DNA from 3 places in the Chryseobacterium sp. SG20098 genome. Region 2 is predicted to be linked to each of the others. Evidence: riboswitches for the same ligand, from Rfam matches in the RefSeq annotation. Region 2 holds a riboswitch; each other region holds the start of a gene.
The links. A riboswitch is a leader RNA that binds a small molecule or an ion and turns the genes downstream of it on or off. The one in region 2 is predicted to bind thiamine pyrophosphate.
Positions count from the first base shown of each region.

Region 1: linked by a shared signal. The riboswitch ahead of RHP76_RS13660 (TonB-dependent receptor) and the one ahead of pnuC (nicotinamide riboside transporter PnuC) in region 2 are both predicted to bind thiamine pyrophosphate.
Region 3: linked by a shared signal. The riboswitch ahead of thiS (sulfur carrier protein ThiS) and the one ahead of pnuC (nicotinamide riboside transporter PnuC) in region 2 are both predicted to bind thiamine pyrophosphate.

Region 1 is NZ_CP134622.1:2,981,180-2,988,404, reverse strand. Features, by position in the region: gene RHP76_RS13670 (bifunctional aconitate hydratase 2/2-methylisocitrate dehydratase) at 1-161, opposite strand, end outside; gene RHP76_RS13665 (WG repeat-containing protein) at 449-1,219, shown strand; TPP riboswitch at 1,414-1,505, shown strand; gene RHP76_RS13660 (TonB-dependent receptor) at 1,607-3,724, shown strand; gene RHP76_RS13655 (hypothetical protein) at 3,903-4,655, shown strand; gene RHP76_RS13650 (acyl-CoA thioesterase) at 4,643-5,185, shown strand; gene RHP76_RS13645 (GxxExxY protein) at 5,328-5,531, shown strand; gene RHP76_RS13640 (2-hydroxyacid dehydrogenase) at 5,577-6,506, shown strand; gene RHP76_RS13635 (serine hydrolase domain-containing protein) at 6,678-7,225, shown strand, end outside.
Region 2 is NZ_CP134622.1:527,540-534,764, reverse strand. Features, by position in the region: gene RHP76_RS02415 (autotransporter outer membrane beta-barrel domain-containing protein) at 1-750, opposite strand, end outside; tRNA gene RHP76_RS02410 (tRNA-Ala) at 1,381-1,454, opposite strand; gene RHP76_RS02405 (GNAT family N-acetyltransferase) at 1,627-1,734, shown strand; gene RHP76_RS02400 (GNAT family N-acetyltransferase) at 1,756-2,163, shown strand; gene RHP76_RS02395 (VOC family protein) at 2,171-2,455, opposite strand; gene RHP76_RS02390 (hypothetical protein) at 2,595-2,819, opposite strand; gene RHP76_RS02385 (acyl-CoA dehydrogenase family protein) at 2,983-4,014, opposite strand; gene pnuC (nicotinamide riboside transporter PnuC) at 4,001-4,597, opposite strand; TPP riboswitch at 4,623-4,729, opposite strand; gene RHP76_RS02375 (PA2169 family four-helix-bundle protein) at 4,851-5,309, shown strand; gene RHP76_RS02370 (DUF4142 domain-containing protein) at 5,432-6,043, opposite strand; gene RHP76_RS02365 (alpha-ketoglutarate-dependent dioxygenase AlkB family protein) at 6,173-6,781, opposite strand; gene RHP76_RS02360 (YciE/YciF ferroxidase family protein) at 7,008-7,225, opposite strand, start outside.
Region 3 is NZ_CP134622.1:3,002,837-3,010,061, forward strand. Features, by position in the region: gene thiH (2-iminoacetate synthase ThiH) at 1-173, opposite strand, end outside; gene RHP76_RS13715 (thiazole synthase) at 183-959, opposite strand; gene RHP76_RS13720 (thiamine phosphate synthase) at 956-1,570, opposite strand; gene RHP76_RS13725 (hydroxymethylpyrimidine/phosphomethylpyrimidine kinase) at 1,576-2,313, opposite strand; gene RHP76_RS13730 (thiamine phosphate synthase) at 2,289-2,876, opposite strand; gene thiC (phosphomethylpyrimidine synthase ThiC) at 2,873-4,684, opposite strand; gene thiS (sulfur carrier protein ThiS) at 4,710-4,916, opposite strand; TPP riboswitch at 4,974-5,069, opposite strand; gene RHP76_RS13745 (RluA family pseudouridine synthase) at 5,186-5,863, opposite strand; gene RHP76_RS13750 (hypothetical protein) at 5,875-6,189, opposite strand; gene panB (3-methyl-2-oxobutanoate hydroxymethyltransferase) at 6,193-7,008, opposite strand; gene RHP76_RS13760 (Crp/Fnr family transcriptional regulator) at 7,069-7,225, opposite strand, start outside.

The DNA.
Region 1 (7,225 bases), 2.5 Mb from region 2:
TAAATGAAAAATTTAAGAGAGTCCGGTCGGTCAGCATTACCTGAATCTTTAATTTGTGCAATGATTTCGCTTAGTAATTCAGCACCATCAATTGGCTTTGGATGAAGCCCCTGGGTTTTTCTTTCTTCAATCTCTTTGATGTAATCCTTATAAATACTCATAATAGAAGGTCTTTCAAAATTAAAGGTAGGCCTGCTTTTTCTTTACCGGGGTGTATAAATACAATTAATGACATTTTGAGTTCTCGCATTTTGATGCAACATTAACCGAATAAAGTCAGCATAATCTACACTTTTTCAAAAGTTTTTTAAAATTATCAAACATTTCAAAATGTTCCCAAAATTACGAAATTTTACAATTTTATAAGAATGAAATTATTTAGATTCTTTATAAATATGAATTTTATAATATCTATTTTTGGTCGTATTTTTGTAATCAAATGGAGAATATGAAAAATATCCTGAATGTTTTATGTGTTTTTATTTCGATTTTCGTTTTCTCACAGACCCGATCTGTGAAGAAAATCCCTGCGAAGAAAGGACCGAAAACCACGGCTAAAAAAGCAGCTTCAGCCAGCAAACCTAATGCTGACCTGGTGGTGATCAACAAAGATCTTCCTGTTTTGATTCCTAAGAAAAAAGGAGATCAGTTCGGGTATGTCAATCAGAACGGGAAATTTATTATCCAGCCGGAATATCATATTGCCGTATTTTTTTATGAAGACTGCAACCTTCTGAATTCTCCTAATGAAAAAGTGAGAAAATTTGGAACAAAAGACTATGCTACGGTGGAGAAAAATATGATTTCTTACCGTATAGATAAGTCCGGGAAGAGAGTCTATCAGTTTAAAGATACCGATTTTGGAAAATGTAAATTTGAAGAATATAAACAACAGTTATTCCAGGCTTATATCCTTAATGGTTTTTACGGAATCATTGAAAAATCAAAATTTGTAAATGCCGCAGATTACAGACAATATCAGATCTATCCTCAATATCAGTATCTGTTCATTCTTGAAGGGGATGATGTAGCTAATCCAATGATTGTTGCTTCCAATAATGATAAATTTGGAATCATTGATGTTAACAATAAAGTTATTATTCCGTTTGAATATTCCAATATTAAAAGAAACTTCAGCTGGAAACTCGGTAAGATGTTTGAAGTGACAAAAGATGGTTCCAATTACTATTACATAGACACCAACAACAAAACTTACTAAATAATTATAGATGATGAATGATGAATGATGAATGATGAATGATGAATGATAAATGATGAATGATTCATTTGATAACTCCTATTTTTCATAGTGTTTTTTCCATTCTGTAACTATTTATTTACCACGTAATCTGATATTCAGAAGCCCACATCTCGTAACCCGATCGCAGTTCATATATTTTTTGTAATTTTGCGGCTGAAATAAAGGGGTGCTTTAACAGGCTGAGATTATACCCAATGAACCTGGAACAGGTAATGCTGTTTAGGGAATTGAAAATGTACCAATGAAACAGTATAACAATATACCAATTGCTAGACTGTTAAATTAATAAAATTGTTACATTATTGCTCAACCCCTTTTATTCATTAAATATTAAAGATTTATAGAATGAAAGGATTATTTTTTTTAGGGCTTAGTGTAGGCTCAGTAGCTTTTATACAGGCTCAGAATAAAGATTCCCTAAAGGTGAGGGAAATTGAAGCAGTCAACTTTACCAAAAGGCTTCCGGTAGCAAAGGAAATCATCAATGTACAGAAAGATCTGGACAGTAAGAATCTGGGACAGGATCTTCCTATTCTTTTGAAAAATCAAACTTCCATTATTTCGACGTCAGATGCCGGAAACGGAGTAGGATATACCGGTTTCAGAATCCGTGGTGTTTCAGGAAGTGCCATCAATGTTATGATGAACGGTGTTCCATACAACGACTCTGAAAGTCAGGGAACCTTTTTTGTCAACGTTCCGGATTTGACAAGTTCTGCCTCACAGATTGTCATTCAGAGAGGAGTAGGAACTTCCAATAACGGGGTTTCTGCCTTCGGAGCAAGTATTAACGTACTTTCTAAGGATCCTGAAGAGAAATTTTATTTTAAAACGGATGACAGCTACGGATCATTTAATACTTATAAATATTCAGCAGAAATTGGCTCAGGGAAATTCTGGAAAAACCGACTTTCTGTGATGGGAAGATATACTCATATTCATTCTGACGGATACATCGACAGAGCTTCATCCAACTTACATTCTTATAATTTCACTGCCTTATTTGAAGAAGGAAACACGAAATTACGTTTAATGGCTTTTGGTGGAAAAGAGAAAACGTATCAGGCATGGAACGGGATTGATCGTAAAACCTGGGAGACTGATCCCAAATTCAATATTTCAGGGGCCATTTATGATGCCAACTGGGAGAATATTGTAAGTTTCTATGATAATGAAACGGATAACTACAGACAGAACCATTATCAGTTGCTTTGGGAACAGAAATTCAACGACCGCTGGAATCTGGAAACCACGTTCCACTATACAAAAGGAAAGGGATATTATGAAAACTACAAGCAGGGAGATCCTTTTTCAAGATATAACCTTCCCAATATAACAGAAGGAGGAGAAACGATAAAAGCTTCAGACTTTATCAGAAAAAAATGGCTGAATAACGATTTCTACGGAATGGTTTCTACATTGTACGGAAAGTTTGAAAATTTAGATTTGAACTTTGGTGCTGTGGTCAATCAGTATTACGGAAGACACTATGGAAATGTAACAGGAGTATTTTTTCCTCAGATTGATGAAAGTGAATATTACAGAAATCGCTCTGTAAAGAATGAGGTGTCTGGTTTTGCAAAAGCTTTATTAAGATTGAATAATTTTGAATTCTTTGGTGATTTGCAGCTCAGAAAAATCAATTACAACACAAAGATTCTGACGGCTGGTGATGGTGAAGGAGCAGATTTAAGTAAAAACTGGCTGTTTTTTAATCCAAAAGCTGGAGTAAATTACAGAATTGACGGAGGTAAAATATTCCTTTCTTACGCCCACGCCCATCGTGAACCCAACAGAGACGATCTGATGGCTAATAATGATGTAAAAGCAGAAAAGCTTCACGATATTGAAGCCGGTTTTGAAAAACAGTTCGGAATCGTTTCTTTTACTGCGAATGTGTATTATATGTATTATGTGAACCAATTGGTTCTGAACGGAGAACTGAATAACGTAGGGGCATTTATCAGAACAAATTCAGGGAAGAGCTACAGAAGAGGTATTGAGGTTGGTGCTTTGGCAAAACTATCCAAACAATGGGAGGTTTCCGGTAACGTAACATTAAGCCAGAACAGAAATCAGGATTTTAATATTCAGAATGGTGATGTTCCTAAAAGCCTTGGAAATACTCAGATTTCATTTTCTCCAAATGTTATAGCCAATTTAGGCTTGAAATTCAATCCTACAAAAAATTTCCAGTTTGCTTTAATGAATCAGTATGTAGGAAAACAATATCTGGATAATACCGAAGATGCCAATCTGCAGCTTAAAGATTATTTCCTTACAGATTTCAATGCTCAGTACCAGTTTAAAATTGCCAATAATGAAATTGCATTGAAGTTATTGGTGAATAACCTGTTCAATAAGAAATATGTGAATAACGGATCTGTTTATGATGGGCAGCCTTATTATTTTTCTCAGGCAGGAACGAATTTTATGTTTGGAGTGAGCTGGAAAATTCAGTAATTGACAAATCGGCCTTTTTGCTTTTTAACAGTTTTGACCTTTTTAAGCTTAAAAAAAGCAGTTTGAATAACAGTATATCTGTTTTACTACAGAATAAGTAAAAGACTGTTTCGGCAGTCTTTTTTATATCCATTAAATATTACAAAAAGTCACGAAAAAGTTATAAATTTGCTGCCAAATGAATATTTCAGCATATATTTTAGAATACTTAAAACAATTTGGAACTGCCACAGTTCCAGGCTTTGGGGTGTTTTCACTGAAAAATTCTAAGGCAATTATTAATTCTGAAAACGGAAGCATTCTGCCTCCGGCCAGTCAGATTGAGTTTACAATAGATTACGAAGTACAGACTGAAGATCTTGCTGCTTTTATTGCAGAACAAAAACAAATGTCTCTGGAAGCTTCAAAAAGTGATCTTAAAATTCAGACTGATTTTTGGAAGAAAAAACTTCAGGCCGAACAGGTTCTTGAAATTCAAAACCTTGGAACAGTCTTCATTGAAGAAGGACACACTCATTTCAAGGGAAAAAGAATAGAATCCGGACGTCCGGACTTTTACGGATTGGAAGAAATCAGATTCTCAGATATCAATAACGGGGAAAAAGTGAATACCACAGTGAATCGCGAAAAGGATTTTAAATTCAAAAAAACAATTCTTTGGATTTTCCTTCTGGTTATTCCGGTTCTTGGGATTTTATACCTGGCGTTTAGCCAACAGGAACTTCTTTTTGGAAAAAAATCTTTCAATAATGTTTCTGTACAGACTTCCACCCATAGAATTGTAAAAGATACGGTGAAAGTAATGGTACATACCCCGGAAACATCCGTTTCAGATTCTTTGAAAAAAGATTCATTAGTAAAACCCGCCGGAAAAGTAAAACAATCTGCCCCGGCTGTCTCAAACAACACTAAGACTAGATGGCAAAAATAAAAAAAGCGTCAGAATCTCTGACTATTATGACCAATATCGTTCTTCCGAACGAAACCAATTCTCTAAGAAACCTTTTCGGTGGTGAACTTTTAGCAAAAATGGACCGTTGTGCGTCTATTTCTGCAGCAAGACACTGCGAAAGAAGAGTAGTTACAGCTTCTGTAAACCACGTATCTTTCAACCATCCGATTCCGGAAGGAGGAGTTGTGGTGCTTGAATCTAAAGTTTCCAGAGCATTTTCCACTTCCATGGAAGTGTATGTAGATGTATGGTTGGATGATCCTATCAATCAGAAAAAAGTTCATACGAATGCCGGGATTTATACTTTCGTTGCAGTAGATGAATTCAACCGTCCAATTCCTATTCCGGAAATGATTCCTGAAACAGAGGAAGAAAAAGAAAGATTTGCCGCAGCATTCCGTAGAAAAGAACTTTCATTGATCCTTTCCGGAAGAATGAAGCCTTTGGAGTCTGTAGAGCTTAAAAAACTATTCCAGGAACCGCAGGAGTCTAAGAAAGACAAGAAATAAAACACAAAAAACACAAATGACTGGCACAAATTTTCACAAATGGTTTGTGCTCAGTCAGATGAAAAAAAATAAGCAAAATGGATATTTCAGAAAATGATATATCAAAAAATAGTCTACGAAGCAGGGTTATGATGAGGTTAAAATGGAGGTTGGTTATAGACTTGACTTTTTGATTGAAAAAAAATTTGTGCTGGAAATAAAATCCATTGAATCATTACAAGATATTCATCTAGCGCAAATACTTACCTACCCTCGCCTCAGTAATTGCAAACTTGGGATGTTGATCAACTTCAATACACTTCAGTTTAAAAATGTAGTTAAGAGAGTAATTAGCGGTACTTTATAATTTGTGCTATTTGTGAAATAAATTAGTGTCATTTGTGTTTAAACTATGAAAATACTTCTTTTAGATAAAAACCATCCTCTCATCACTGAACAGCTTTTGGCTCAGAATTTTATTTTAGAAGAGGATTTTACATCGTCTTATGATGAGGTTTGTGATAAAATTGAGAACTATGACGGAATTATTATCAGAAGCCGTATTCCACTAGACAAAAACTTTCTGGAAAAAGGAAAGAATCTGAAGTTCATTGCCAGAGTAGGAGCCGGAATGGAAAATATTGATATACCTGTTGCTGAAAAACTGGGAATTCAATTGATCAATTCTCCTGAAGGAAACAGAGATTCTGTGGCTGAGCATGTAGTGGGAATGCTTCTGGTGATCATGAACAGACTTTTTATTGCTTCTCAGGAAGTGAAAAACGGGATCTGGAAACGTGAAGAAAACAGAGGAGATGAGCTGTTGGGGAAAACAGTAGGATTAATTGGATATGGTAATATGGGAAAAGCTACTGCAAAAAGACTTTCAGGGTTTGGATGTAAAGTGATTTTCCATGATATTCTTCCTGATCTTTCTGATGAATATGCAGTACAGGTTTCATTGGATGAATTGAAGCAGTCTGCAGAGATTGTGAGCTTACACATTCCTTTAACTGCGGAAACCCATTATCTTATAGATGAAACATTCATTGCAGAAATGAAAAAGCAATTTTATTTTGTGAATACTGCAAGAGGAAAGAATGTTGAAACTAAAAGTTTAGTACAAGCATTGAAATCAGGAAAAGTGAAAGGTGCTTGTCTGGATGTTTTGGAATATGAAAAGTCTTCTTTTGAGAACATTGAATCAGAAAATGAAGATCTGAAATATCTTCTTGAATCAGAGAAAGCTATTGTCACACCCCATATTGCCGGATGGACCCATCAAAGTAAAGAAAAACTGGCTCAGTTTATTGTAGATAAAATTGTGGCTTCACATTGTTAAGATATTTAAAAAAATAAAATATAAAAGGCGGATATACAAAAAGTAAATCCGCCTTTTTACCCTTTAACATTTTACTTTTCTATTTCACTTATGTTAAATAATTCATAATATCCACCTCATATTTATTATTTATTTTGAGTTTTATTAAATTGCCACTCATTTTTGAATCACATGACGACGCGTAATTTTGTACTTATTTTAACTGTTCTATTATCAATATTTTCCTGTAAAAAAAAGTCTGAAGCCAAAGAAGTTTCGGCTGAAAATACAACCAATCTGCCCAACTATGGAAATGTAGATCTGAGTGATATTTTTACAAAGGGTGACGGACAGCTTTTGAACAGACAAACTACCGTAAGTTATATAGATCAGTATTACAAAAAAATATGGGAAGGAGGAGACCTTAGTGGTGGAATTCTTGTTGCCAAAGGTGATGAAATCCTGTATGAAAATTACAGAGGTTTCGGAAGAGAAGGAAACCAAATGCCAATCGATAAAAATACACCTTTGCACGTTGCTTCAGTTTCAAAGACTTTAACGGCAATGGCTATGATGAAGCTTATAGAGGCCGGAAAAATAAAATTAACGGATCACCTTACGCAGTTTTTTCCAGGATTTCCCTATCCGAATGTTACCGTTCAGACTTTATTGGATCAAAGAAGCGGTCTTCCAAAATATGAATATTTTATTACCAAGATACAACCTGCTCCGGCAGAACT
Region 2 (7,225 bases):
TGGCTGGCCTCCTATTGAAGTGGCAGGATAATTATTTATTGCATCAACAACACCGGTGGTACTGGAGGGAAGAACAGAATTATTTGAAGCATCAACCCATTCATAGACAAAGAAACCTCCAGCTAGTGAGAACTCTGTAGCATGCAGTTGGCAACGGAGAACATAGGTTTTCCCGGCTTTCAAATTAAAAACACCGGCATTATAAGTAATATTATTGGCTGCAATTACAGACCCAAATGTAACGTCCGACCCTGTAGATACTGTTTGAATAGCGTTTGGTTTTACAATAATATAATCTCCTGTAGAAGAACTTCCTTTTGAAAGGATTTCCCATGTAGAAGAAGCTCCTGTAAGCCCGGTATTGATTAATTCTACACTTTGATTTGCTGGTACAAGAACATTGGGATTTCCATTAATAGTCTCGGGAGATGCAGAATTTACTGTAATACTAAAGTTTGTATTATTTTTAATCCTATAAATACGCCCTTTATAATTCCCAGCCCCACTGACTGCGGAAGGGAGATTAAAAACAGCATTGGAAACACCATTATAAGAAACATGGAAATCTGATGAGTTCAAATTATAAGAATTTGTAATAACAGCATTATAATTTGCTGCTAATGATCCATTAATATCCATAGTGGAACCTGGATTTGCAGTATTAATACCAACATTTCCTGCCTGGGCAAAAGCAAAAGTAGAGCTTAAAGCTAATACTGCTATAAATAATTTTGTATAAATTTTAACCATTCATTATTGTTTTACATATCATAATTGATATTATTACGGGGTAAAGGTATGTTAATAGAGATGTAAAAATTCTTCGAATGCCGTGGAAATACATGTACAGGCTTGTGGAAAAATATCCACAAATATTAATATTAAAGAATAGGCTGTATCATATAACAAATCATACAACCTTAAAAACTAAAGTCCGTTATTCTGGACTTTTAAGAGATCTATTTCAGATCAAAATATTTTAAATACAATTTTGGAGAAAAAGAATAAAAATTTATGGGTATTGAGATTATTTGGTATTTCGTATATATCTGCGATTTCTTTTAATTAAAAAAAATTCAATAACCTTCGGTAACAGAGAAATATCCATTTGTGAATTAGATTTATGTCTACTGTTCATAATCCATAGACCTCCATCATTACATTCCTTTATATCTTTCCACTTTAATTGATAAGCATCTCTATAGAAAAGAGTCCATAACTTTGCTCTAACACAATGCAACATTTAAAGGTTATTAAAAGTGGAACTAAAAATCTTTGAAAACTATACCATCCCTTTTTACAAAAAAAACCTACAAAAATCAATTTTTGTAGGTTTTATCATATTTTCGTACATTATATACATTTTATAATTGCACTAAGTGGAGAATACGGGATTCGAACCCGTGACCTTTTGACTGCCAGTCAAACGCGCTAGCCAACTGCGCCAATCCCCCGTTTTTTTGTAAGGCGATACAAAAGTAAGTATTTAAATGATATTTGCAACTATTTTATAATTTTTATTGAATTAAAATTAATGGAAATAGGCTCAATGACCATAAAAATCCATCATTATCCCTAGAATAAATTCCTAATTAACCTATTTTTGTCTGAAATTATAATACAATTATGCAACTCTATACAAAAAGATTAGTTCTTCGGGATATTACGATTGATGACAAACAGGATATTTTCGATTACCGCTCAGATGCCGAAGCCAATAAATTTCAAGGCTAGATTCCTGAAACCCTGGAAGAAGTGGAAAGTTTTATCCAAAGAAACACAACTGAATTCAACCAACCTGAAAGCTGGTATCAGCTGTTGATTACTGATCAAGAAACAAAAGCAGTCATTGGAGATATCGGAATTCATTTTATTGGAGATGAAAATGTACAGGTAGAACTTGGAATTACCTTAAACACCTCATTTCAGGGTAAAGGGTATGCTTCTGAGGCTTTAAAAGGTACCATTGATTTTCTTTTTAATGATTTACAAAAACACAGAATTACAGCTTCCGTAGATCCTGACAACACTGCTTCTCTTCAACTGATGCAACGAATTGGTTTAAGAAAAGAAGGGCATTTTGTGAAAAGTCTGTTCTGGAAAAATAAATGGGTTGATGATATTATTTATGCAGTTCTTCGTGAAGAATGGGTTACAGAATAGATGCCTTTCAGATATCATTGTTTTGCTGTACTACGCAAAATGAATTTCCTTCGGGATCAAGAAGAACTACATAGTCAGCATCATCTTCGTAATTCCAGCCTGGCATCTTTCCAGCCCCAATACTAAGAAGCCGCTCTACTTCCTGCCGCTGATTATCAGTTATCAGGTCTATATGATGTCTCTTTGGCTGTTCCGAACTGGTTAATTTTAATGATAACTGCATTCCATCTCCTTCCTTTGGTATCAGAATGGCAAAGTCAACATCAGGCTCATTCTTTATTTTGTAGTGCAAAGCTTCACACCAAAATGCAATTGCTCTGTTCAAATCCGCAACGCTCCAAACGATGGATAATATTTTTAATTTCATTTCAGTGTTGCTTTAAATAATAAAGAATTTAAGATCTTATAACTCTATTCTCAAAAAGAAATAATTACAAAACGGTATATTTTTCGTAAAATGGAGTGAATTTTGTTCTTACAATCGTTAAAGTAACTAAACCATTGCAAATCAAATAGGATACGATCATTGTATGAAAACACTTTTTAACCGTAACTGTAATCCAGTTATCATTTTCGATCAATGAATACATCTCTTTTTTTAAGTGCGTAATCACATGATCCTTTTTCTTTCCGTTTAATGAAAATAAGTCTTTCATAATCTTTAATCATTTTTAGTTTAACAAGTCTTTATGTTGGCTTATTTCATGGGGTTAGTTTTATTATTCCAAACATAGTGAAATAATAAAAATTACTTTATGACGCCAGTCATAAAAGAATACCAGCATTAGATAAAAAGTTTATTAACAAAGAATTTTCTACTCAAAAAGAAAAGTCCAAATCATCAGCAGAAGGTCTGAAATTAGAATGCATCGCAGCTGTAAAATAATCACAGAACACCTGATACACTTCAGAATTAATATCCGTAGCCCGGATTCCCAGCTGTGTATAAATAGTAAGAATCTGATGGGATAATCTTTGAACCAGCTCTACTCCATATTGGTGGATTTCGTTTTGATATCCTTCAGAAATATCTTTGTGATCACCTAGGATATTTTCTATTTCTCCGGCAATTTGCAATACTTTTTCCAAATGCTTTTCAACAGACTCTGTGAAACTTTTGAAATGGATCTCAGGACGAATATATTCTGCTTCTTCAATAAAATGAGAAGCCATTCCCAAATAGTTGACCAACAGTGTTAAGTCTGCAAAAATCCGAAAAGGAATAGTGTCGAGAATATCATTGGTGAAAAAAGTATCGTAAACAAAACTATAGTCTTCATTAACGAGCACATTTTCAACAGTGAATGAATAGGTGCCACTGGCCTCCATTCCCATAGATTTCCAGTTGGGAATAACCTCAGCGTGTTCTTTCGAAATAATAAATGATCGAATTATTCCATTGCCATGACCATCCATTAAAGGTTTTCCATTTTCTGTAATTTTGGCATTCAATGTAAAATGGGTAAGATGAGGTGCACCTGTTGCAAAATTCCATGAACCGTTGATCAGATAGTGGCTGTTGTCTATTTTTTCTGCAGTTCCTCCCACCATTCCGCTGCCACCAAAGCAGGTTTCAGAATGGGTGAACAGTAATTGAGCAATTTCAGGCTTGATATTTCTGGAAAAATAATTGGCTCCGGCACAAAGTGTCAGCATCCAGCCAAAGCTTCCATCGGTTTCTGCACAGCTAAATAAGGTGTTAAGTCCTTCTTCAAAACGATAGCCGAGTCCTCCATATTTTTTGGGAACCCATATTTTAAGCAGTTTTTCTTCATGAATATGCTGCATTACTTTATCAGAAATTACAGGGGCTCCATGAAGTTCCCGTCTAATCTCTTTAGTACTCAGCATTAGCTTTCGATTTAATAATTTTTTGCCACTCTATATATCCGGAAATGGCTACTAAAAATAAGAATGACGTCAAAACAGCATAGAGATACAATTCTTTATGAATCATTAAAGGGATAGAAATGATATTACTGACATTGAGCATCACCCAGTTTTCAATTTTCCGTCTCGCCATCAGCCACATTCCCGCCCAGGCAAAAGCACTCACCAGAGAATCCCAGATAGGAACATCCGAGTCTGTAAAATGGGTCAGAAAAGACCAGAATAAGATAAAAGTTCCCAGAACAATTCCTCCCGTAATCCATTTTTCTGTGGTGGTGGTAACAGAGATTTCCATTTCTGATTTCTGCTTTCCGAATTTCCAATATAACCATCCATAGATGCTCATGATCAGATAATAAAGATTTAAGGTAAATTCAGCGTACAGCTTGGAAGTAAGCATCACATACAGCGTAAGCAGAATCCCCGCAATTCCGAAAAGATAGTTGTTGACATTGTTTTTACGGGCCAGTAAAACCTGAATGACTGAAAATAAGACTCCGAACCATTCCGGTAAGGTAATTTGTTTTAAAATGTCCTGCATCATATTAATTATTAGAAATCAAATGATGAGATGATCAGTAAGCAATCCCTACACCGGCATTATCCGGATCAGGTGTGGAAATACATTCCTGGGTATCATCTCAGCCACTGTTTTGTAGCACCCCATTGTTCGGCAAAGGTGCAGCTTTTTGTTGAAAAAAGAAAGGACTTTGGTTTTTTATTTACAGGATATGATCACGATTATAAAGAGTCGATGAGGGAAATTATAATTTTATGGATAACTAAAAATTTATATTATGGACAATCAAGAAATATCAGTACTTAATGACTTACTTCACATTACCAACGACAGAAAGGAAGGCTTTGAAAAAGTTGAGGGAAAAGTATGGGAAATGTATCCGGATGTAAAAGATGAGTACGAACATATGATTTCGCAGTCGAAAATCATGAAAAATGAACTAATCAACCTCATCACAGAAAAGCAAGGCACTCCGGAGGACTCAACGTCCATGGCAGGAGCTGTTCACAGAACTTGGATTGACATTAAAAATTCTTTTACCATGGGAAATCTCATAGAATCTACATTAGAAAATGTGGTATTTGGCGAAAAAGCAGCTATTGAAGCTTATCAAAATGCCCTGGACACAGGTGAGCTCAGCCCAAAAAGTACTGAGATTGTGTCTGAACAGCTTCGTATCCTTAAAGATTCTTACAGACAATTCAAGAAAATTGAAGAATATAAAAAGAAAGAATAATCAAAAAACTCCTCTTAAAAAGAGGAGCTTACTATAATCAAGAACAAAATAATATTTAATCAATTCAAAATTATTAAATATTGTATGCTCATACTTATGATGCCGGTCATAAAAACTCAATATTATTTGACCGCATTTTTAGCTTTTTCCGATTCCTGCAAATGATGTTCAAGTGTCGGAAGGGTTTTAGCTGCGAAAGATTTTAATGAGACTTCTGTTCCTTCTGACGCCTCTTTTTTGAATGCTTCTACATCTTCCTTGTGGTCACTGACCATTAGATCTGTATATTTTTTGTCAAAGTCTTTACCTTTCTTAGCTTTCAGGTCATCATACATCTTCTGCTTTTCGGCATCCAGACTTGTGGGTAAGGTATACCCTATTCCTGAAGCCCAATTCTTGAGCTCGTCATTCGCTTTGGAATGATCGGTTACCATCATTGCTCCCAAAGATTTTACCACGGAGTTTTCAGCGTTTGTTGCGGCCAGTTTTCCCATCATTACTTCCATCAGTCCTCCTATGGCTGCAGCATCTGCAAACTTTTTGTCCTGATCACTGAGAGTACTTTTCTGATCTTTGATGTCTGACATTTTGGTGGAGTCGCTTACCGTCATCCCGGATTCTGCAGGGGCAGACATTGTGGTACTTTCCTCAGATTGGCTCGTGGTTGTCGGTTCGTTTTTTTTGCAGGCCGTTAAAGCAGCTAATGCAAAAATTGTTACTACAAGATTTTTCATAATAATAAATTTTAAGTGGTGATATTAATGAAGTCAAACAATGACTTTGTTTATAAATGCAACAATTTATCTGCCAAAAACCTATTACAACACTTCTAACCTAATCATAAAACATTATGAATAAATACCTTACAACTTATTAACCAACCGGAATGTAAGATTAATACGCTCCTTCATAGCGGTTAGAGACTTGGCAATACGATGTTCCCAGTTTTCCTGAAGGTCTCCTTTCATAATCAATAATGATCCGTGAGGAAGAGGCAGGCTGTATTTACTCTGATGATGGTCTTTTTTCCTGAAATCAAAATTTCTGGTCTGCCCCAGACTTACTGATGCAATCACCGGACGTTTCCCATATCTGCTTTCCTTATCCCGATGCCAGGCAACAGAATCGTTATGATCTCTGTAAAGGTTCAACAATACGGAATTGAACTGATAGCCAAATGTTTCTTCTATTCTTTGTTTTAAAGAAAACAGTTCCGGTGTCCAATGATGGGCATCCAGTTCATTGTCTGAAGGATAGGCATTTTTCTCATCTCCATACCAGGCGGTTAAGCGAGGTGTGAGAACCATCTTATCATACATTTTCTGGGTACGTTGTTTCCAGGGAGCTGTTTCAAGCAGATGAATTTTAAGGCGGTCAGCTTCTTCCTGATTCAGGAAATGTTCTCTGTATTCCAGAAGGTCTTTTGGAAATTCGTACAGATCTGCTGAGTCGAACAGGCTAAGTTGGGTCATTTTTAAACTTTATAAATGGTACAATACAGTTTTCTTTTACAGTATAAGAGTTTTGTTATTCAATTACAGTTCATTTTAAAAAAACTAAATTGATAAAAATTATATCCACAAATATACTACAACTGATACAAAATCAACCAAGATAAAAATGTTGCATTTTAAACCTTTCCGGATTTCAATAAAAAGGAGACCTGATTTTTTCAGGTCTCCTTTTTAAAGATTGTATTTACATGGCTTTGCTGTTAAGATTGGTATCAGCAACTTTTGTAAGCAGTTCATCACATTTTTTTTCTTCTTCCAATGTGCTTAAAAAGTTTTTAAGACACTCTTCTTCCTTCAATACTTTTGCGAATGCTGCCAGTGTTCCATAAGTAGCAATTTCATAATGTTCAACTTTTTGCGCTGCTGCAATAATGCCCGCATCTCTTACTGCTCCCGGTTCTG
Region 3 (7,225 bases), 2.5 Mb from region 2:
GCCATAAGTTCCAGTTCCTGAGAGGCAGCTGGTGAAAGGAGATTCAGGAAATCGTCCAGAGTTTTATTTTTTTTCTGAAGACTGTATCTTACATCTGCCAGACTTACTTTTTCAAGCTTATTCTTCACCTCATCCCACTGATAGTTTTCAAAAACATCTTTAAAGCTTTTCATAAGTTTGATTTATTCAAATAAAAATGAAGTAAGCGGACTTGAAGCTTCAGCATGGTTGGCAATAGCTCCCAATCCAGATTCAAAGGCTCTTCTTCCTGCAATCACACCTTCTTTAAAAGCAACAGCCATATTCAACGGATTTCTGGCTACAGCAATGGCAGTATTCACCAAAACGGCATCTGCTCCCATTTCCATTGCTTTTGCAGCATCTGATGGTGCCCCGATTCCGGCATCTACCACTACAGGAACATTACTCTGACTGATGATTATTTCCAGAAAGTCCTGAGTTCTCAATCCTTTATTGGTTCCAATGGGTGCCCCCAACGGCATTACTACAGCTGTTCCGGCATCTTCAAGACGTTTGCATAAAACAGGATCGGCATGGATATAAGGCATGACAATAAATCCTAATTTAGCCAATTCTTCCGTGGCATATAGAGTTTCTATTGGATCGGGAAGTAAATATTTTGGATCCGGATGAATTTCCAGTTTTACCCAGTTGGTTTCCAGTGCTTCTCTGGCTAATTGAGCTGCCAATACAGCTTCTTTGGCGGTTCTTGCTCCGGAAGTATTAGGCAGAAGGTGAACGTTGGTTTCTTTTAATGAATCAAGCAAATCGTCTTCACTGGATTGAGCATCAATTCTTTTAAGCGCCATTGTCACCATATTGGTTTCTGATGCGATAACAGACTGCACCATATCTCTCATACTTCCGAATTTTCCTGTTCCTAAAAACAGTCTTGATTCAAAAGTTCTTCCTGCTATTTCTAATTTCTGATTGTTCATATCATTACTTTTTTTAGTTCGTTAATAATAGTCGGCTGCCTGGTAATAAGTCCGGATACAGCAACACCATAAATCCCGATTTCCTGTAACGGTAAAATATCTTCGAGAGTAACACTTCCGATGGCAAATATTTTGGGAACGTCTATTGATTTTTCTCTTAATCCATCAATGATAGCCTGGTAGCCTTCAAACCCCAGAACAGGGCTTAGTTTTTCTTTGGTTGTAGTAAATCTCAATGGTCCTAAACCTATATAATCACAAGATTCTTTGATTCTCTGAATGACATCTGAAAGGGTATTAGCCGTTCCTCCAATTATTTTATTTTCGTCTAAGATCAGTCTTGCTTCTTCAATGGCACTGTCGTTCAATCCTAAATGAACACCATCTGCATCTATTTCTTTGGCTATTTGTACATGGTCATTGATAATACAAACCGCCTGATATTCTGAACAAAGTTGTTTTGAAATTTCACAAAGATTGATTAATTCGTTTTCAGGAGCATTTTTCCATCGAACCTGTACCCATTTGATCCCGTTGTCTAAGGCTTTCCGAATACAAAGTTCCTGTTCCTGCAGGGTATTTCCTTGTGATATGTATTGTAATTTTTCCATGTTTTCTATGAATGCGCTCCCAATAAAGAGGGATTGCTTTTTAAAAATTTTTCGATGTATCGTTTTCCGTTTCGGCATGCCTTCTCCATATTTTCGCCTTTCGCCAGTTCTGCTGTAATGGCTGAAGATAAAACACAGCCGGAACCATGTTTAGGAAAATAGATTGTATTGTCTTCGGACGGGAGTAAAAAAGTTTCTTTTTCGTTTTCAACTAAAATATCCGTTCCCAAATGATCTTTCCGGTGTCCTCCTTTGATCAGTAATGAGCATTGATTTGTATCCGGCAAAAGATTATCTCCTCTTAAAATGTGGTATTCGTTATAATTAGGAGTTATTAAACTAAGCTTATTAACCGTACTTTTTAATTGAGGAAGTGTTTCAAGGTTAAAAAATGTAAATTCAGAAGTACTTTTCAAAACGGGATCCCAAACTATTTTCACTTCAGGATTTCCTTTTTGAACTGTTTTTACAATCTTACCCAGAAATTCGGCATCCTTCACGATCCCGATTTTAACTGCTGAAACCGGATAACTTTCCATCAGCACCTGAATCGCTTCAGTTACTTCATCTATAGGCCGCCATTCTAAATTCAGGCATTTCGAAGCAGTTTGCAAGGTTAATGCGGTACATACTCCAAGTCCCATCACCTTTGATTGCTCAAAAGTTTTACTATCTGATAATAAGCCTGCTCCGCCACTGGGATCGAAGCCTGCAATACTTATGACATAAGGACGTTCCTGCATTTTTTGAATACTTTTAAAGGTTCTTCACTTTCCCAGATTGCACCTAATAAAGCTGCTCCATCAGCATCTGAATCGAAAACTTCATAAATATTATTCTGATGAATTCCTCCAAGAGCAATCAATTTTACATCCGGATTGTTCCGATGTTTTATTTCTTCTTTAATGGTAGAATTCAATCCATATCCTTTTTTGGAGATACTTGGAAAGAACGGGCTTATGAAAGCATATTCCCATTCTTTTTCCAAAGTATTGTAGGTTTTAATATCATGTACAGAAGTTGAAATGGTATTTTCTTTCGCAAAAGACTTATACATTTCTTCCTGCCGATCAATCTCTCTGAAATGAAACCTTGAAATAGTAAATTCTTTCCCAAGGTCATAATACGTATGCAAAACCAGCTGTGTATAAAAAGATTCATCAATCTGAGTGATAAATTCAATCATTTCATTCCGGCTGATCCATGGTTTACGAATGTGAAGCAGATCAAGACCTTCCTGAAACATCTGATTAATGAAATCTGTCTCGTTTGGGACAATCAATTCAGGAGTAATGACCAGGATCATATATAAATTTCTTTCCCTTTTTCGATGAACTCCTGTGATTTATCAAGCATTCCTTGTTCTGCTGATTCACGAATTTCCTGTGTAATTTTCATGGAACAGAATTTCGGTCCGCACATGGAACAGAAATGGGCAATTTTTGCTCCTTCTGCGGGCAGTGTTTCATCATGATAAGCTCTTGCTGTCTCTGGATCTAATGAAAGATTGAACTGATCTTCCCATCTGAATTCAAATCTGGCTTTACTCAATGCATTGTCCCTGTACTGTGCTCCCGGATGACCTTTAGCCAAATCTGCAGCATGAGCCGCCAGCTTATAGGTTATTACTCCAACTTTTACATCGTCTTTATTCGGAAGCCCTAAATGTTCCTTCGGAGTTACATAGCAAAGCATCGCACATCCAAACCATCCGATCATGGCTGCACCGATTCCTGAAGTGATGTGATCATAGCCCGGTGCAATATCAGTGGTCAATGGGCCTAAGGTATAAAACGGAGCTTCATGGCATTCTTCCAATTGCTTTTCCATATTTTCTTTGATCATGTGCATCGGAACGTGGCCAGGGCCTTCAATCATTACCTGTACATTGTGTTTCCATGCAATTTTTGTCAGTTCACCTAAAGTTTCCAGTTCTGCAAACTGAGCGGCATCATTAGCATCTGCAATAGATCCGGGACGAAGACCATCTCCTAAAGAGAAAGCTACGTCATACTTCTTCATGATCTCACAAATCTCCTCAAAATGAGTGTATAGGAAACTTTCTTTATGATGGAATAAACACCATTTTGCCATAATAGATCCTCCTCTGGATACAATTCCGGTGACTCTTTTTGCTGTTAAATGGATATATCTCAACAAAACACCTGCATGAATAGTGAAGTACGAAACTCCCTGTTCTGCCTGTTCAATAAGGGTATCTCTGAAAATTTCCCATGTCAGATCTTCAGGAACACCTTTTACTTTTTCCAATGCCTGATAGATCGGAACAGTACCAATAGGAACCGGACTGTTTCTGATAATCCACTCTCTTGTTTCGTGAATATTTTTCCCGGTAGAAAGATCCATAATGGTATCAGCTCCCCATCGGCAGGCCCATACTGCTTTTTCTACTTCTTCTTCAATACTGGATGAAACAGCACTGTTTCCGATATTGGCATTGATCTTTACCAGGAAATTTCTTCCGATAATCATCGGTTCACTTTCCGGGTGGTTGATATTATTGGGAATGATCGCTCTTCCCGCAGCAATTTCGTCCCTTACAAATTCCGGAGTGATCTTGCTTTTTGGAGTATTGGCTCCAAAACTGTGTCCCGGATGTTGAAAAGCCATTTCTTTAGACACTGATTCCAGCTGTTCTATTCTTTGATTTTCCCGGATCGCCACATATTCCATTTCCGGAGTAATGATTCCCTGTTTGGCATAGTAAAGCTGGGTCAGTTCTTTGCCATCCTTTGCCACTTTGGGTTTATGATCATAAGAAAACCTCAGTTCGTCAAGACGTGGATCCGCCAAACGGGCTTTTCCATATTCAGATGTAATTCCGTCCAGGATATTGACATCATTTCTATCCAGAATCCATTGTTCTCTGATTCTTGGAAGCCCTTTCTGAATATCAATAACCGCATTTTCATCGGTATAAGGACCTGAAGTGTCATAAATCGTTACCGGAGCATTATGTTCAAAGCCGCCATTGGTCAATTTGGTTGGGCTAAGCTGTATTTCACGCATTGCTACATTGATAGGATGTAATGTACCTTCAATATAGATTTTCTTTGAGTTCGGAAATGGCGAACATGTAATGGAGTGAGCCATAAGTTTTTGGTATTAAATATGAGAATTAACCGCCCTGAGTGGCAGTAATGATTAAAACTGAATCGTTGTTTTTGAGAATGGTTTCCGCCCAGACTGACAGCGGAATAATTCGGTTGTTGAGCGCTACAGCAATACCTTTTTTCTTTCCGGGTAACTCAATAGCCAGTAATGCTTCCAGGTTTGCAGGAAGTACATCAAATGTTTTTCGGGTGTGGTTGATTATAAGTTCCATTCCTAATAAATTAAATATACTTTAGGAATGGCCATTATTGTACAATAGAATGTACAGCAAAAGTCATCTACTTTTCCCTACGCTGGTATGATCCAGATCAGGTTCAAAGGGTAAGTCTCAGTCTGTTGGTAACAGACACCCCTAAAGTTGGGAACGAAGTTAGACATTTTTTTAGAATGCGCAAAATCTGAAATGATAATAAAGAAAAAGTCCATCTCAAAATTGAGACGGACTTTTATGTTTGCCTTTAATTAACTAAAAATCTTTAGTTATTCCTCACAAGCTCTCCAGATCGCATCATTCTGCGGCACGGGAGCTGTTATTTCAATATTTTCTTTGGTAACAGGATGAATAAACTCCAGCTTTCTGGCGTGAAGATTGATTCCTCCATCAGGATTGGAACGTGGTGCTCCGTATTTCAGATCACCCTTAATCGGAACTCCGGTCTTGGACAGCTGTGCTCTGATCTGATGATGCCTTCCGGTTTCAAGATCAATTTCAAGAAGGAGATAATTATCCAGTGTTTTGATCACATGATAGGTAAGAATAGCTTCTTTCGCCCCTTCAGTAGCTTTCGGAAAGACAATAGCCTTATTATTTTTTTCATTTTTCTTTAAATAATGCACCAGTCTCTGGCTTTGCGGGATCATTTCTTTTCCTACAACTGCCCAATATGTTTTTTTCACTTCACGGTTTTTCACCATCTGTGTCAAACGGGAAAGTGCTTTGGAAGTTTTTGCATAGATCACCAGTCCTGAAGTTGGGCGGTCTATACGATGAACCAAGCCGAGAAAAACATTTCCCGGCTTAGCATCTCTTATTTTTATAAAGTTCTTGGTGGATTCTAATAGTGATTCATCGCCGGTCTTATCGCCTTGTACAAGCTGCCCCACCTTTTTATTAATCACCAGAAGATGGTTGTCTTCATATATAATCTGCTCCTTCATACTTGTTCCGTCTATCTTCTTCTGTTGGATAAAGACAGGATAATCCCTGCCAGAAGGCCTACCGTTTTAACAGCTGAAAGTTTTGAGCCTTCCGGAATAAACGCTCCGAATACACAGATGGCAGCAGCAGCATACATGGCATAGACAAAATTCTTATTGGTAAGCAATGGAGCCTGAATAAAAAAGCTTGCTCCAATCAGAACATAAAATACTTTTCTTGAAAGCAAATGATTAATTTCCGGGGAAAATAAATTAAACCATCCCACGGCCAGACAAATCAAAGCTGCAATAGATAATATTCCCTGAATAGATTGTTGGTTCTGCATGGATTAATAACTTTCGTTTTCGTTTGGAAATTCTACATTTTTCACATCTTTCACATATTGAGAAACGGCTCCTGTAATTTCTGTGTAAAGGTCAAGGTATCTTCTTAAGAATTTCGGGCTGAAACCTTTGTTCATTCCCACCATATCATGATACACCAAAACCTGTCCGTCACAATCTGCGCCAGCACCGATTCCGATGGTAGGAATAGAAATACTTTCAGTTACTTTCTTGGCTAAATCAGCAGGAATTTTTTCCAATACGATAGAGAAACATCCTAGTTCTTCCAAAAGCTGTGCATCAGCAATTAATTTTTCAGCTTCAGCTTCTTCCTTAGCTCTTACTTTATACGTTCCGAATTTATAGATAGACTGTGGTGTTAAACCCAAATGTCCCATTACCGGAATTCCGGCATTGATGATTTTTTTGATAGACTTGGAAATTTCTTTTCCACCTTCAATTTTTACAGCATGCGCCCCTCCTTCCTTCATCATTCTTACCGCAGACTCCAGTGCTTTTTCAGGATTACTCTGATAAGTTCCAAAAGGTAAATCCGCTACCACCAAAGCTCTGTCGGTTCCTCTTACCACACTTTGAGCATGATAAATCATTTGATCCAGCGTAATGGGTAATGTAGTTTCGAAACCAGCCATTACATTCGCTGCAGAGTCTCCAATCAAAATAGCATCTACTCCACCTGCGTCTACCATCTTCGCCGTGGTAAAATCATAGGCTGTAAGCATTGTTATTTTCTCCTTGTCGAATTTCATTTTACGCAAGGTTTCAGTTGTAACTTTTTTAATTTCAGAGTGAACAGACATAATTTATCTATTTTTAAAAGTTAAAAAGTCGGCCTTGAGCCGACTTAAGTTTTTGTATGATTATAAAACTACGTGACCGAGTTTCATGAGTTTGTCGTGATTTAAGATCTTGATATTTCTTCCGTCCACTTCAATCAGGCTATCCTGTTTGAATTCCGAGATCAGGCGGATGGCACTTTCAGTAGCAGTACCGATGATATTAGCTATCTCTTCTCTC